Regions from separate parts of the Lacrimispora sp. 38-1 genome, predicted to be linked through region 2. Evidence: riboswitches for the same ligand, from Rfam matches in the RefSeq annotation. Region 2 holds a riboswitch; the other holds the start of a gene.
What was found. A riboswitch is a leader RNA that binds a small molecule or an ion and turns the genes downstream of it on or off. The one in region 2 is predicted to bind nickel and cobalt.
Positions count from the first base shown of each region.

Region 1: another riboswitch for nickel and cobalt. It lies ahead of V7D18_RS16520 (cation diffusion facilitator family transporter); the one in region 2 lies ahead of V7D18_RS21025 (cation-translocating P-type ATPase).

Region 1 is NZ_JBANEW010000058.1:183,140-191,556, reverse strand. Features, by position in the region: gene ilvC (ketol-acid reductoisomerase) at 1-710, opposite strand, end outside; gene ilvN (acetolactate synthase small subunit) at 820-1,320, opposite strand; gene V7D18_RS16520 (cation diffusion facilitator family transporter) at 1,420-2,352, opposite strand; NiCo riboswitch at 2,455-2,547, opposite strand; gene V7D18_RS16515 (metallophosphoesterase family protein) at 2,675-3,271, opposite strand; gene V7D18_RS16510 (BMP family ABC transporter substrate-binding protein) at 3,243-5,234, opposite strand; gene smpB (SsrA-binding protein SmpB) at 5,316-5,783, opposite strand; gene V7D18_RS16500 (hypothetical protein) at 5,830-6,924, opposite strand; gene rnr (ribonuclease R) at 6,949-8,417, opposite strand, start outside.
Region 2 is NZ_JBANEW010000073.1:3,466-11,882, forward strand. Features, by position in the region: gene V7D18_RS21000 (TetR/AcrR family transcriptional regulator) at 1-493, opposite strand, end outside; gene V7D18_RS21005 (metallophosphoesterase) at 670-1,566, shown strand; gene V7D18_RS21010 (sensor histidine kinase) at 1,577-2,968, opposite strand; gene V7D18_RS21015 (response regulator transcription factor) at 2,949-3,662, opposite strand; gene V7D18_RS21020 (hypothetical protein) at 3,830-4,312, shown strand; gene V7D18_RS21025 (cation-translocating P-type ATPase) at 4,425-6,974, opposite strand; NiCo riboswitch at 7,090-7,187, opposite strand; gene V7D18_RS21030 (CPBP family intramembrane glutamic endopeptidase) at 7,276-7,908, opposite strand; gene V7D18_RS21035 (BglG family transcription antiterminator) at 8,100-8,417, shown strand, end outside.

The sequences.
Region 1 (8,417 bases), on a different contig from region 2:
TCGACAATCAGTTTCATCTCATGTACACACTCAAAGTATGCGTTCTCCGGTGCATAGCCTGCTTCAACCAATGTTTCAAAACCGGCTTTCATCAGTGCGCATACACCGCCGCACAATACAGCCTGCTCACCGAAAAGATCAGTCTCTGTCTCAACCTTAAAGGTTGTCTCCAAAACTCCTGCTCTTGCGCCGCCTAAAGCAAGTGCGTAAGCCAGAGCCTTGTCCATCGCCTTACCGGTATAATCCTGATGAACTGCCACAAGACAGGGAGTTCCTCTTCCAACCAGATATTCATTACGAACAGTATGTCCAGGAGCTTTCGGTGCAATCATGGTAACATCAACATTCTTAGGAGGAACAATCTGTCCGAAGTGGATTGCAAAACCATGAGCGAACATCAGCATATCCCCCTCCTTTAAGTTGGGTTCCACTGACTCCTTATACATAGCAGCCTGTTTCTCATCGTTAATCAGAATCATGATGATATCTGCTTTTTTTGCTGCCTCAGCTGCAGTATAAACGGATAAACCCTGAGCCTCTGCTTTTGCCCAGGAACTGCTTCCTTCGTAAAGTCCAACGATGACATCACATCCGGACTCCTTTAAATTAAGCGCATGGGCATGGCCCTGGCTTCCGTATCCAATCACTGCAATGGTCTTACCTTCTAATAAAGATAAGTTGCAGTCTTCCTGGTAGTAAATCTTTGCCATCTTTCTTTCCTCCTCATATACTGACTCATAATATATTTTGTTAAAGGAACTATGCCGACGACTCACTGTCCGCCTTTGGCAATACCTCTAGCTAACAAATTCAGACTGCCTATGGCAGATAGCGGATATCGTCGGATCCCCTTGAAAGTCCGGTCAGACCGGTCCTTGCCAACTCTAAAATCTCATAATCGCCAAGGAGGTTAATCAGCGCATCCAGCTTTGACTGGTCGCCTGTCAGCATGACGGTTAAAGAATCTCTTCCAACATCGACGATGGTAGCTCTGAAAATATCTGCAATGGCACTGATCGCCTGACGCTCACTGGCGTTGGCGCGGACCTTTACAAGAATGAGCTCACGGTAAACAGAATGCCCAGGCTTTAATTCTTTAATATCCCTGACATCTTCCAGCTTTCTCAGCTGCTTTTCAATCTGATCCAGAATTTCCTGTTCGCCCACAGAAACCACTGTCATCCTCGAATATCTCTCATCCGCAGTTACTCCTACCGTAAGGCTCTCAATGTTATAGCCACGGCGGCTGAACAGTCCGGCTACACGGCTTAAAACGCCGGCAGTGTTATCAACCAACAATGATAATACGATTCTTTCCATTCACATCCCTGCCTTTTTGTATAATATTTAAATGATAACAATGTAACTGTTATTTGTCAACTAAATAATAGGAATGTGTATTATAATCTGAAGTTATACCTATAGACAGATCTGATCATTTTCTTCCATATCAACAACCGGATTCACGTGAACCATGCAATGCTTCACATCAGGAAAGTGTTCTTCTATGCAAAGATGCACCTTCTCTGCAATTTCATGTGATCTTACCAGCTCCAGCTTTCCTTCTGCTGCTATTTCTATATCCACATATACCTTTGCTCCAAACATTCTCGTCCTGATGTCATCAATCCGTTTCACACCCATAATTGACATTGCAAATTCCCTCATCTTCTGCACGGTTTCTTCATCACAGGATTTATCTATCATTTTATCCATGGAATCACGGAATATATCAATTGCCGCCTTTCCGATAAAAATACAGATTACGATACTGGCCAGAGGATCCAGAACAGGGACTCCCATTCTTGCTCCTGCAATGCCCACCATGGCACCCACAGATGACAACGCATCCGAGCGATGGTGCCAGGCATCTGCCATCACTGCTCCTGAATTTATCTTTTTGGCTGCTGCCCTGGTATACCAGTACATCCATTCCTTAACAACAATGGATAAAATTGCTGCGAAAAAAGCAACCATGCCGGGGATGGGGGCTGATTTCCCATTCTGTCCCATGATTGTCTTTATCCCCGTCATACCGATTGCAGCTCCAGTTGCCATCAGCAATGATGCAAGTATGACAGAGGCCACACATTCCATGCGGTCATGACCGTACGGATGCTCCTTATCCGATTTCTTATCTGCCAGATGTACTCCGATCATAACAATAAATGTGCTGAAAACATCTGAGGCGGAATGAACTGCATCCGAAACCATGGCACCGGAATGGCCAAGGATTCCCGCTGTCATTTTAAAGGCAGAAAGCAGCAGATTTATTCCAATGCTGACCGCCGATACATGCATGGCAATGCTTTTTCCATCTTTTTCTTTCTTCTTTCCGATTATACGCCTCATAAACTTCTACCCCCGTGAAATAAGATTACCCCATGTCACCTGCATTCACTCCATAGAATTGTAGATAAATAAAAATGCACCTGTGGAACAATTAGAGTTAACTACTGTCCCACAGATGCATGAAAGTCATCTGCTGCTGCACGAGGCAACCCGGCTTACAGCTTTAAAAGCTGATGCCTGCTCAGTTTGTACTGTAGAGTTATGTGCAGTGCAAAGAGTTTTTTTATTTATTACCAAAACAGAGCGATCCAGTCAATCTGCATTTTCCGCTGACCTGGCTTCTGTAATAGGATATGAACGGTCTTCTGTAAAAGTTACAATGTTACGTATAATCAATGATGCAATATTCATAGGCATTGATTACAACGGTACTGCCGTACTGATCTTCTCTCTTAAAAGCATTGCCATAGTTGGCATGAATATGGCCATGGAAAAAATATTTAGGAGAATACTTGTCCATCAAAGCCTTAAAACAGGAAAATCCGCGATGGGGAAGATCCGGCAGGTCGTTAAGTTCAAAAGCAGGCGCATGGGTTACCAGTATGTCAAACCCCTTATTTTTCTTTAACTTCCACCACATGCGCTTAATCCTCTGCTCCATTTTCTTTTCTGTAAACTGATCGGATGAACCCGGAATATATTCCATGGAACCACCCAGCCCCAAAATTCTGATTCCATTGAAGGTAACAATCTCATCTTCAATGCAGATACACCCCTCCGGAGGGCAGGTCTGATACTGACAATCATGGTTACCCCGTACATAAAAAACCGGTGCATGGGAACATGTGGCAAAAAAAGTCAGATAATTCGCTCTTAAATCCCCACAGGAAATGATTAAATCAATATCTTTCAGTTTCTCCGGTGTATAGTATTCGTAGAGTGACTTGGACTCATGATCCGCCAGTACCAGAATTTTCACGCTGCAGTTCCTCCGTATCCATGTTCTCGTATATTGTCTGACCCTGAAGACGGACCAATGACCGGGCTTCCTCTGTTAATTCCTCAAAATCAGGAATCTGCCCCACAACATTTTCCGTAAGCCAGTTCATCGTGGTAATCTCCTCCGGTGTAAGGCTTAAATCTTCTTCACACTGAATCGTTCCATCCTGAGAATAGATAGTTCCTACAAACGGCTGGAAGCTTCCTGCCCGAATGGAATTTTTCAAAAATGTGATCAGTCTGTTTGTACCATGAGGCAGATTCTGGGAGCAGATCACATCAATGACATCCGCAGACATGCCCCACCAGTAGTTAATCGCCTGCTTTCCTTTCATTTCCTTCCGGTCAACGGATCCGTGGCAGGTGAGATTTACGATTTTTTCATAGAACTTCCCCCAATGCCAGATGGGAGTAGCCAGATTTTTAAGTCTTCCATCAGGAGCTTTCTGATAAAGTCCGTATTCTCTTGTAGGCGCCTGAGGCGTGATCATATCGTCTCCGGAAATGAAGCGGATGCCTTCCCTTTCAAGCTCTGCCTGAGCATCCCGTCCGTTAATCCTGGACCACTCTAAATAGACCTTTGCATATGGATTAATCATTCTTGCCCCTAATGCAAATGCATTGATATTGGCAATGGTGCCGTATATGGGATAATCAGCAATATAGCCCAGTTTGTCATCCCGCGACATGGAAGCAGCCAGAGCACCCATTAGAAATTTTGATTCATACATTCTTCCATAATAAGTACAGACAGAAGAATAGGACATATTGACAGAGCAGTTGAAAACCTTGATTTCCGGATGGTCGATTGCTGCCTTCACACTTAAGTTGATCATCTGGGAGGCTGTGGTAAATATCATGTTGCACCCGCTTTCAATTGCCGCATCGATTGCCTTAGCCGTCTCCTCTTCTGAATCTGCATGGAAGAAGACCATAGTCTCTGTCTTTCCATCAAACGCCTGCTCCAGATACATCCTGCCCAGCTCATGACCATAAGTCCAGCTGGAAGTTTCCGCTGTTTTTGCATGTATAAACGCTATTTTTAACATGGAGGGGTCAATCACCGGATTAGGAAGCAGCCAGTTAATCAGCTTCATCGTGGTATTATCCGATCCTTCACTGGCCTCTTCCGGCTGTTCTACCAGCGCAATCTTATTGCCTCTGGAAGAAAGAAGAAGTTCATCCTTAATTTTAACCAGATCCTTCTTAATCTGCTTTTCCACCCGATCTTTGACCGACTTGTATCCCAACAGTTCCACATAGACTAAAAATGCATCGGAACAGGTCATGTCATAGTCATCACCGCCGAACGTATGAAATGCTTTGGAAAAACGGTCGTAGGCAGACTTAAACACCAGTCTGTCATCTTCGCTCCACTGTTCATCCGGAATTTTATTCATCGCCTTTAAAAGCCTGTCATAACTGCCTTCCTTGCTGAACCAGATATCGCAGTTAAAGGAAACCTGATAAAAGTCAAGGAATTCATAATAAAGACGGTTATTTAAATCATCGGTACGTCTGGGAATCATCCGGATCACCGAGGCAGCGATACTGAATGCCCCCACATATTTTAATACACTGACCCTTTTATTTCCTTCCTGAACATAGTACTGATTCATAAACTCATAGACAACAATCGGGTCATGAATTCCTTCCTGAATCTGATGGTCATACAGATAGGCCCATTTCGCTCCAAATTCGGATTTTTCCGACAAAAGCGGCATAAAATTACTGGCAAATGCATTGGTGCGCCCCTCTGTTTTGGTGCCTACCACCTTTTCAAGAGGAATGTCCATAATCCCTAAATTGACTTCAGAAACGATATCCGAATAAGATAAGATATCATCTAAAACAGGCAGATACGGATACTCTCCTCTTGATACGGATGCCTGGTACTGCCTTCGCCCTTTTCTTAATGCCCCTACATAATCATATAGTGCCATCCGCAGTTTCCTCCCATTATTTTATACCCCTATTTTACCATCCAATCAGCGTTCTGTACAGACAGGCAATGATCCCCTCTTTCAGACCTTTAAATTACGCACTTTAAAATCACGTTCCAGTTCGCGTTTCTGGTCTTTCTTTGCGATATCGTCTCTTTTATCGTAGAGTTTTTTACCTCTTGCCAGACCGATCTCCACCTTAACCAGACTGCCTTTAAAATATACGGAAAGTGGTACCAGTGTATACCCCTTTTGGGCGATTTTTTCATCCAGTTTTTGAATTTCTGCTTTGTGAAGGAGAAGCTTTCTCGCACGTAAGGGATCTTTGTTAAAAATATTTCCTTTTTCATAAGGGCTGATGTTCATGCCATATACATAAACCTCACCTCTGTCAACTCTTACAAAAGATTCCTTTACACTGCATTTGCCCATTCGCATGGACTTTACCTCTGTGCCAAAAAGCTCGATACCGGCTTCATATTTTTCATCAATAAAATAATCATGATACGCCTTTTTGTTATTGGCGATTAATTTAAAACTTTCTCCCATATAATAAATCTCCCTTATTAAAACTTTACACAATCATACTACAATTCTATTTAAAATAAATAATACTACTGGAATACTCTTCTCCATCCCATTCCGTATACGATAATTTTTTGCCAGAAGGACTCCAATCAGTACCTGTCATTTCAGTATTCTCAGCAATCTTTATCGATTTTCCAGTAAGTATATCATATACATACAAACTTCTTACTGTTGAATTATTTTTATCCTCTTTCATGCCGTAAGCAATCATTCTCTGATCAGGTGACCAGGATACTCCATACAATTCTACACTCTCTGCAATCGTAATTTTATCATCATGCTCAAGACTATAAATAATCATCGAACCACCGGAACCATTATTCTGTAAGATTATCATTTGCTTATTATCAGGAGACGGTAAGATTTCATATACTTGTTCCAGATTAAGACTGGTCTTTTCCTTCGTAACCAGGTTTAATTTCATTAAAGTAAAATCTGATTGTGTATTATAATAAATATCATCACCCAGTTTTTCAACCAGATATATCCCTTCATCTTTTAATTCATCAATCAAACTCATGTTTCCGGTTCTGTCAGCCAGATATACGCCACCGCTATATGCTGCACCGATAACAGTTTCGTTATCAGCCCAGTGCGCACTTTTTGCTCCGCCAATCGGTTCTCCCATAAGCACAATGCTCTCATGATTCTCCATAATCATAATGAAGTAAGCAGGATCCCCCAGAACATATTCATCATATATCAGATAATTCTTATCCCTGGAGAATACAGCTCCCCCCAGCAATACATCTTTTTGTTCCTTGACCAGCTGATATTCTTTTGAGTTAATATCCAGTAAATACAGGCTTTTGGGATACTGGTCTGATAATTCTGATAAGCTCATCTTGCCCAGTGACTCATTATCTTTTGAAACAATTGCAGTATCATCATCCAACCAATCGCTAATCGTTACCTGTTCCAAGCGCTCAATTTTATCAACTAATATCTCTGGTTCACTTTCTTCCTGCTTGGATTCATCAATCATTGTTATGGTTTTCTCAGGCTCTTGAACCGTGATCTTATTCCTGTTCTTTTCACACCCAGTCATGGTTAATACCAATGCTGCCATGATAAATGCATTAATTAAATATTTCTTTTTCATATCAAGTCCCTCCCATGACCTGTGTTATTCCCCGTCAAAATCTCTTCCCAGAACAAAGTCGATGGTACGAAGCAGTTTATCCGTACCCGATACAATTACCCGAATGGGCTGACCAAGTTTAAAGGTTTTCCTGGTCATTTCACCCACCAGTTCATAATGTTCCTCATCAAAATGATAATAATCATCCTGAAGATCATTGACGTGGATCAGACCTTCAACAGTATTGGGAAGTTCTACATAAAGCCCCCAGTTTGTTACTCCTGAGATGACTCCGTCAAATTCCTGCCCAATGTACCTGGACATATATTCACATTTTTTAAGCTTTATGGTTTCCCGCTCCGCTTCATCCGCCCTTCTCTCAAGAGAAGAAGACTGAACCGCTACCTGCATAAGAAGCTTATCGTAATGGCTGACCCGTTTCTCACTGAGTCCTGCCCTTAAATTCTCCTTTATGATACGATGGATCTGTAAATCCGGATATCTTCGAATCGGGGAAGTGAAGTGGGTATAATATTTTGCAGCCAGACCAAAATGTCCGGTGTTTCCTACCGTATACTTCGCCTGCTTCATGGAACGAAGGGCAAGGCGGCTGATTAACGCTTCTTCCGGAGTGTCCTCTGCGTTGGCCAGCAGCTTCTGAACTTCCTTGGGATATACCTCTCCGTTATGAAACCGGATGGAATATCCGAAATTGTTGATCAGTGTTGCCAGACTTTTCATCTTCTCCGGATCCGGATTGTCATGAGTCCGGTAAAGGAACGGGATTTCCTGCCAGAAATAATCCTCTGCAACGGTTTCATTGGCCATAAGCATAAAATCTTCAATGATCTTAGTGGCAGCATTCCGGTCATAAGGTTTTATTTCCAGAGGCTTGCCCCGTTCATCAAGAATCACCTTGGTTTCAGGGAAATCAAAGTCAATGGAACCTCTTTTTTTCCTTTTCTCTCTTAAAATATCTGCCAGTTCCTTCATCTGTTCAAACATGGGAACAAAGGCTTCATACTCTTTCATCACTGCTTCATCATGGTTGGTGATAATTGCATTAACTGCCGTATAGGTCATTCTGCGGTCCACATTAATTACCGTTTCTGCGATTCTGTGTCCGGTAACCGTGCCGTTTTCATCTATCTCCATGATACAGCTCAGTGCCAGACGGTCCTCTCCCTGGTTTAAGGAGCAGATGCCGTTTGACAGCTTGTGGGGAAGCATGGGAATTACCCGGTCTACCAGATAGACACTGGTTCCTCTTTTTAAAGCTTCTTCGTCAAGCGGGCTGTGCTCTGTCACATAATTGGTTACATCTGCAATGTGGACTCCCAGGGTATAACTGCCATCCTTCTTTGATATGGTGATGGCATCATCAAGATCCTTCGCATCTTCTCCATCTATGGTGACAGTCTGTAAATCTCTTAAATCCAGACGCCCCTGCATGTCTTTTCCGGAAATGGAATCCGCAACAGACTCCACCTGTTTCATCACGCTGTCAGGAAATT
Region 2 (8,417 bases):
AAACAGCCAGTGCAGCAACTGCAGAAGCGATTTCTTCATCGGAAGCTGACAGGGAAATCCCCTTACCTGCCCAGATATTCTTAAGCTTACTGATAAAGTCTAAATTATCCTGTAATGCAGATGTATCATTATTCCAGACCAGTGATTCTAAAAGACCGCCGTATTCACTGGCATAAAATTTGTTTGTTGAGGTTTTTTCCAGAAACACATTTGCCAGATCGGAAAAAAATCCCTGAGGTGTCTGATTTTCCTCATCGATGATTGTCAGAATTTTCTGCCTTATTCTGTTTTTTTCATCTCGCAGGATTTCTTCGTAAAGTGCTTCTTTGTCTTTGTAGAAGGTATAAAAGCCCCCCATGGAAATACCGGCCTTTTTGGTTATCTCCTGTATTTTGCAGTTTTTAAACCCTTTCTCCATAAACATGAGATAAGCGATTTCCTTTATTTTATTTTTTAATTCTTCCCGTTCTTCCTCAGTGTAAGGCCGCCCCAAGATGACTACCCCCTTTCCTTATTTGCATTTCTATATTAACTTGCCGCCATAAATTCGTCAATATCAGATTTGTTCTGATTATTTACGTGTTCTGGCATATTCCTTTTATCCAATGGAATCAGTATAAAACATTAAATAAGTTAAATACTAATAAAAAAAGTGAAAATGGAGCAAAGATGAAAGCAAATAAAAGACTGACAAAAGCATTTAAACATGCTGAAAACAGAACATTTGATAAAAATTCAAAATATATATTCTTTAGTGACTGCCACCGTGGTGATGACAGTGTTTCAGATGAATTTATCCGGAACCAGAACATCTTTTTACATGCATTAAATTATTATTATAAAGAAAATTATGTATATGTAGAGGTTGGCGATGGCGATGAACTATGGGAATATAAAAAATTCGGTGTGATCCGGCTGGCACATACCGATGTGTTTACTGTAATGAAAAAGTTTTATGATTCCGGCCGGTTCATCATGCTGTATGGGAACCATAATATATATTTAAAATCCAAACATTTCGTAAAATCTAATTATTATCAATATTATGATTTATATAATCAAAAAACCGTAGATTTATTTAAGGGATTAAAGCCAAAGGAGGCATTGGTTCTTAACTATAAAGATAACAGACAGAAGATCTTTGTAATTCATGGGCATCAGGGAGACATTATGAATGATCAGCTATGGTTTCTGTCCATGATTCTGCTTCGGTATTTTTGGAGATATCTCCATCTTGTAGGTTTTGACAATCCCACAAGCCCTGCCCGCAATTTATTTAAAAGGCATAAAATAGAGCGGATATATGATGAATGGATTGATAAGCATAAGATCATGCTGATTTGCGGACATACCCACAGGCCGAAATTTCCAAAAGCAGATGACCTTCCGTATTTTAATACCGGATGCTGTACCCGGACCAGGGGAATATCGGGAATTGAGATAATTAACGGGGAGATTTTGCTGGTTGACTGGAGAATCGCAGCCGATGAAGAGGGAGGGCTGAAAGTCCTCCGTACCGTAGTCAGAGGACCGGAGCCCATTGAAAAATTTGATGGCAGGAAATAATCCGCGTTTGTTAAAAGGAAATCTCAAATACAGCGCCCTGTTCCTGGTTATATGCAGCAATTCTGCCATTCAGCAGTTCTGCTGCAGATTTTGCTATGGCAAGCCCCAAACCGAAATTGCCGTTTTTCCCTTTATAGAAACGGTCGAAGATAAAGGGGTGGTCACTTTGAGGGATGCCGTCTCCGTCATCAGATATTCTTAAGAATACAGTTTCGCCTTTTTTTTCAAGGACGATGGTGACTTTTTGTCTGGCATAGCGCATACAGTTGGATACGATATTTATAACTGTCTGGGATAGAAGTATGTCATCGGTCTGAATCATTACATCATATTCCGGCAGAAGCAGCTCTAAATTTTTATCTGATTTCGCCGCCAGCCCCATAAGACGCTGGGAATAATCCTTTAATAAGTGGCAGAGATTGACTTCCTCCCATTGGGGTTTGTACATGCCGCTTTCGTATCTTGAGAGTGTAAGAAGTTCGCTTACCAGCTCATTGAGGCGTATGCTCTCGCGTTTGATGATCCGTGCGGCTTCCTTTGCATCCGGAAATATACCGCTTTCAATCCCTTCGGCATATCCCTGGATGGACATAAGAGGTGTGCGAAGCTCATGAGAGGCATTTTGCAGAAATGTCTTTTGATTTTTGTCATAAGTTTCAAGCCTTCCAACCATGATGCAGATATTATCATAAAGCTGTTTGAATTCCAGGGTGTCCTGGGGCATCGTGAAATGGCTGACATCGAAATTGCCCTGTCCGATCTGCAGGGACAAGACACCAAGTCTGGTGACAGGAACCGTTATATGTGCCGCTATTTTCTCCGAGAAATAGATGGCGATAAGGATACCCAGAAGCATGATGGCAAAAAGGATAAGATTGACCGCACCCAGGTATTTCTTCATATGGTCTGTTGGGAGAGCAAATACGGCAGTTAAATTGCTCAAATCGTCATTGTTCATGGAATAGGCAATGGTAAAATATTTTTTGCCGTTTACAGGAATGGTGTAAACGGTTCCCTGTTCCATCTGATGAAACTTAACCTTTATCACATCTAAATATGCAATCTGTGAAGGGGCAAGCTTTATTTGTGCCGGAAATACAGGCAACGCATCCTGGTCCAGAAGGTAGAAATCCATCCCCTGTGAGAAATGAGAGGATTTAAGGGCCATCAGGATGTTTCTTGCCATATTTAAGGCTTTCTTTTCTGATGGCTGGCCTCCGTCTGTTTCCAACTCACTTTTTATTTCCTTTTCTACTGCCCGGATTGTGGCTTTTAATTCATTCTTTGCAGTAGCGTTGATGTAGATCTGAAAGGAAAAGTTGAATAATATAAGCGTTGCAAGGGGGATTACGATAAGCAGGATCAGAAATGGCTTCCGGATCTTATTTTTTATACTCTTCATGGGTATCTCCTAATTCCAGTCGGAAACCAAAGCCCCAGACTGACTGGATTTTCACATCTGCTTCGGCTGCCGCCAGCTTTTTCCGAAGCCGTTTAATCACATCATCGGTTGCTCTGGTATCCGCATCAAAGTCGAATTTCCATACATGCTTTAACAGCTCTTCCCTGGACACTGCCTGTTCCTTTTTTTCCAGCAGATAGACCATAAGTGCAAATTCCGTTGGGGTGATATCAAGTGTCTTTCCGTTAACGGAGAACTCTCTTTTATTCACATCTGCTTTTATATTACCAAAGAGATAGATTTCACCCTTGTAGCTGCCTAAGTCTAACTCCATTCTTCGAAATAATGCTTTTACTCTTGTTACAAGTTCCATTGGGGAAAATGGTTTTGTTAAGTAGTCATCAGAGCCTAAGGTAATTCCGGCTATGCGGTCGGTTTCACTGTCTCTGGCAGAAACGATTACAATCAGTGCATTGCTTCTCTTTCTGATCTCCCGGCAAAGTACCAGACCGTCCGTGCCGGGCATCATGATATCAAGAATTACCATATCGGAAGGATTTTTATCAAATGCGGCATATAAGCGATCGCCGTCAGGAAATGTCTGAACCTCAAACCCCTCAGCTGCCAGAAAAAGCTGTATTAAATCCCTGATGGGCTGTTCATCATCTGCAAGGTAAATCCGTTTCTTTTCCATTTATCTGTAACCCCTCCTCTCAGCTGTTTCCCCTATTTTATCATTTTATTTTTCTATTTGATAGAGCTGCCACAATTTTGCCACAGTTTCACCTTTGAAATGCGTCAGGGAAAGGTAGTATATTTCAAAAAGAAAAGCAAATTCCCCCATTGAAAGGAGTAACAATTATGAGAAAATCCATGAAATCAATTACCTCTCTTTTGACAACAGCTATGCTTATTACAGGAACAGTAACCGTTCCGGCCCAGGCAGCACAGACAGCGGCGGCAAACCCGACCAAAGCAGCAACCAGCCAGGCAGCCACAACCCAGAACAGCAAGTCCGGTACGGCAGCAAAAACAACAGAAGCAGCAAAGGCAACAGAAGCAGCAAAAACAACAGAAGCAGCAAAGGCAACAGAAGCAGCAAAAGCCGGCTCAGCAAAAGCAGGAGCTGTAAAAGCGGATAAAAAAGCGACAGCAAAAAAAGCGACAGCAAAAAAAGTCAAAAAGGCTAAAAAGGTATCTGCAGTTAAAAAACATAAAAAAGCAGCAAAAAAGACCAGTAAGGCAAAAACACATAAAAAAGCAGCAAAGGTAAAAAAGACGGCAGCCAAATCAGCAGTAAAGAAAGCAGCAACAAAAAAGGCAGCAGCCACTGCAAAGAAATAATACATGAGATGTAGTTAATGTTCACGTAAAATGATGCATGATATTTTATACTGCAGCCCGTTCCCATTGATCTGGAAACGGGCTGTTTTTAAATACTGGTTTGATTTAAAGATTACAGATTGGCGGACGTTTCTTCTGTTTTAACAGCTTTTTCATTTACTTTGGTCAGTTTAACCAACTCATACCAGAGAACCGATGCGGCAGCCAGCCCAAGAGCAGTTAACATCTGCCAGGCAGAGAGAGGAGCCAGTTTTAAAAGTCCTGCAATAGGCGAATAAAGGATGACAGCCAGCAGTACAATGGTGCCCACATTGACAGCCCACATGACCTTGTCATTTAAAAGCTGTCTGAATGAACAAAAGACGTTGTTATAATCGGAACTGTTGACCTGCACAAGAAATAAATTTGCCAGCATGATTATGGCAAGCCCCATTGAACGGGCAGCAGGTGCATGAGCAGGACTGCCGGCCAGAGTGATGAAATATGCTCCAAAGGAAGCAGCAAATACAAACAGACCCTGGAGTATGCTTTTGGCAAGCAGTTTTCCAGTCAGCAGTTTTTCTTTTGGATTGCGGGGGCTGCGTTTCATAATATTGGTTTCAGCAGGCTGGCGTTCCAGCACAACGGAACAGGTGGGGTCGATCAGCACTTCCAAAAGCACCACATGAAGAGGCAGGAGTAAAAGCGCTGCAGGGGCAATGCCAAGGAACGGACCGAGCAGGGAGGAGAAAGCAATGGGGATATGGATTGTAAACACGTAACCCACGGCTTTGCGGATGTTGTCATATATACGGCGTCCGTCCCGGATCGTTTCCACGATGGTGGTGAAGTTGTCATCCATTAAGATGAGGTCAGCGGCCTCTCTGGACACCTCGCTGCCGCGTTTTCCCATAGCGATACCGATGTCGGCATATTTGAGGGCGGGAGCATCATTGACTCCGTCACCGGTCATGGCAACAATATCCCCATTCTCCTTAAATGCTTTTACAATCCGCATTTTATGCTCGGGAATAACCCGGGAGAAAATGGAGACATTTTTAACGGCCTCCTGCAGCTGGGTATCGGACATGGCTTCCAGCATTTCTCCTGTGATGATACGGTCGCTGCCGGGAATTCCGATTTTCCTGGCAATTGCGGAAGCTGTAATACCGTTGTCGCCAGTGATCATGACGACACGGATGGCGGCCTCTTTGCATACGGCTATATCATTTTTCACATTTTCCCGGGGAGGATCGGCAAGACCCACCAGTCCGAGCAGAGTCAGGCGGCAGTTTGTAATGGAAGCAGGAATCGTTTCGTCATTCTCAGGATTTGCAGTTGCAATTCCTATAACCCTCAGTCCTTCGCTGGATAAGTCGTTGATCTGTTTTTCAACAATCGTTCGTTCTTCATCGGTGAGTTCACAGATTGTCAGGATCCGCTCAGGACTGCCTTTTGCCGCGATGACCAGCTGTCCGTCCCGGCGCCAGACATGCCCCATCATTTTTAATTCATTGGTAAAGGCGTATTCTGTTACGAATTCATTATGAAACAGGCTTTCTTTTGAGACACCATGTTCCTCACAATAGCTGAGCATGGCTTTTTCCATAGGATCATAGGTATCTGTTTCACAGCCAAGTCCCATTGTTTCTATCAGTTGTAGTTCCGATTGGTTTACCGTCCATATTTTTTGAACCGTCATCTGATTCATGGTGATAGTGCCGGTTTTATCCACACACAGGACTGATACTGCACCAAGTGTCTCCACACTGGGCAGCTTGCGCACCAGTGAATTCTTCTTTGCCAGTCTCCAGGCCCCCATAGAGAGAAAAACTGTGAGGATAACTGGAAACTCCTCCGGAATCATAGCCATGGCCAGAGTCACGCCGGAAAGGATACTTTCAATAAGCCTGTCACTGAAACTGTGATCAGGAATATTAAACCAGGTAAAGATGCCTACCAGCAGAAAAAGAACACCGGCGATAACGGCACAGGTTTTAACCAGCTTTCCGGTCTGCTTTTGCAGCGGGGTATCTTCCTGTGGAGTTATGGCTACTCCCAGACCGATTTTGCCGTATTCGGACTGTGCTCCGGTCTTATCCACTTTAATGGCTCCGGTGCCCTGCATAACCAGTGTACCGGCATAGCAGTAGTCCTTTCGCCAATAGTCCTTTGCAGGTTTCTCATTTCCTGAAGGTATTTTCCAGACTCTTTCGGCTTCACCGGTCAGAGAGGATTCATCAACACATAAATCAGCACAGCGGATCACCACACCATCTGCCGGAATCTTCACACCTTCATAAATCATCATTAAATCACCAGGCACAAGGTCTGCGCTGGCAATCAGTTTTTCAGCCCCATCCCGTATGACCGGAATTGTGGGTGCAGAAAGGTCTTTCAGGGCGTTTAAGGTTTTATCTGTTTTCCATTCCTGAATTACATCAATGCTGATTATGCCGACCACAAAAATAAGCATAATAGCACCATCTCTGGGTTCCCCCAGAATAAAATAAATGACAGCTGCGATGATAAGTAAAAGGAACATGGGTTCACAGATGATGTGAAGAACTTTCATGAAAAAGTTCTCCTTCTTCTGGGGTGTCAGCTCATTTTTACCATACTGCTGCTGTCTTAGCCTGGCCTCCTCGCTGGATAGGCCGTTGTAATTTGGGGTGTCTGTCATAAAAAAAATCCTCCGTTTCTCGCCATTACGGCGGTGTCATGATTTCTCCTATGGCACTTCATTTGAGTTCGTTGTTCCGTAAGTGAATATAAAAAAACACACCGGCGGAACATACTACTGTCCCGCAGATGTGCATAAGATGCAATCCGCTGCCGTTCGTTGGACGGCCCAGCCCCACGCCCCTTCGGGCATCGCCTGCTCAGTTTGTACTGTTGATCTCAAATTCCATTGGAATATAATGCAGTGCAAAGAGATTTTTATATTATATGAAGAGATATGGAAAATGTCAACCAATATTTTTTCATCTGCCGAAAATATTAAGTATTCCGTGAAGAAGTATGGTGGAAAAAATGTTTTTCGTCTTAATGCGCAGTGCTCCCAGGACAATTCCAAAACAGAACCCCGTAATTACTTTCCATATCATAACTGTCGCCAGTCCTGATTCCACACGAAAAGAGATTGTATCAATATATCCAAGATGCCAGATTGCAAACAGCAGTGTCGATAAGAGGTATGTGATCCACTCTTTTTTACTTATGTTATTCAGCTCGTTCCATACAAATCCCCGAAAAATTAGTTCTTCAAATGCAGGTATGATGATTGCAGAATAAATCAATAAAAAAATTCCCGTAAAACTGGTGCTTTGTGTAAGTATGGGGGTTGAAATCAGCAGAGCCGCATAAACAACCGTGAAAACAAGATAGCCTGCGCCAAAATGAGCAGGAAAGACGGAAAGTTTTACTTCCTTTAATTTAGCTGTCAGCAGGATAAATGAGGAAATTAGTACCATTGCAATCAATGAGATAATTCTGTCGGATAATTCTGTTCTTTCAATCACAAGAAAGCAAACGTATCTGATTCCAATACGAAGTAACTGCAAAACAATTAATAAGCCTGTTATCTTTAAGACAGTTTTCAAGTAATTTGTGTTCAATGTTTTCCCTCCAATATTATGCTGTAAATATAGATATTATAGCATTCTATATTTATGACGTAAATACATTGACTGCAAGTAGAGTATAATAGATTGTCGATTGCTAAATTACCGTAATGAATACGGAAAATAACCGGGTTGAGTTTCATTATCCCAATGTTATAATGAAATTACCGAAAGGAGGTGGCAGCTTGATTGAAAGAAGGCAGCAGCTTTTGTTCTCAAAACTTACCGGAAATGAGTACATCACGGCAGCTGAACTGGCGAAACAGATGGGGATCAGTGAAAAAACAGTCAGGACCAGAGTAAAGGAGTTAGATAAAGAGCTTTTGCCCTGCGGCGCCCGTATTATATCGAAACAGGGGCATGGATACCGCATATCCATAACCGATAAAGCGCTATATCAGGAGCTTATCAAATCCCTGTCAGCAGACGGGAATGCATTGCCCACATCTTCACAGGAACGGATTTTATATCTTCTTTCGTGTCTGCTTAACAGCGGGGACTAT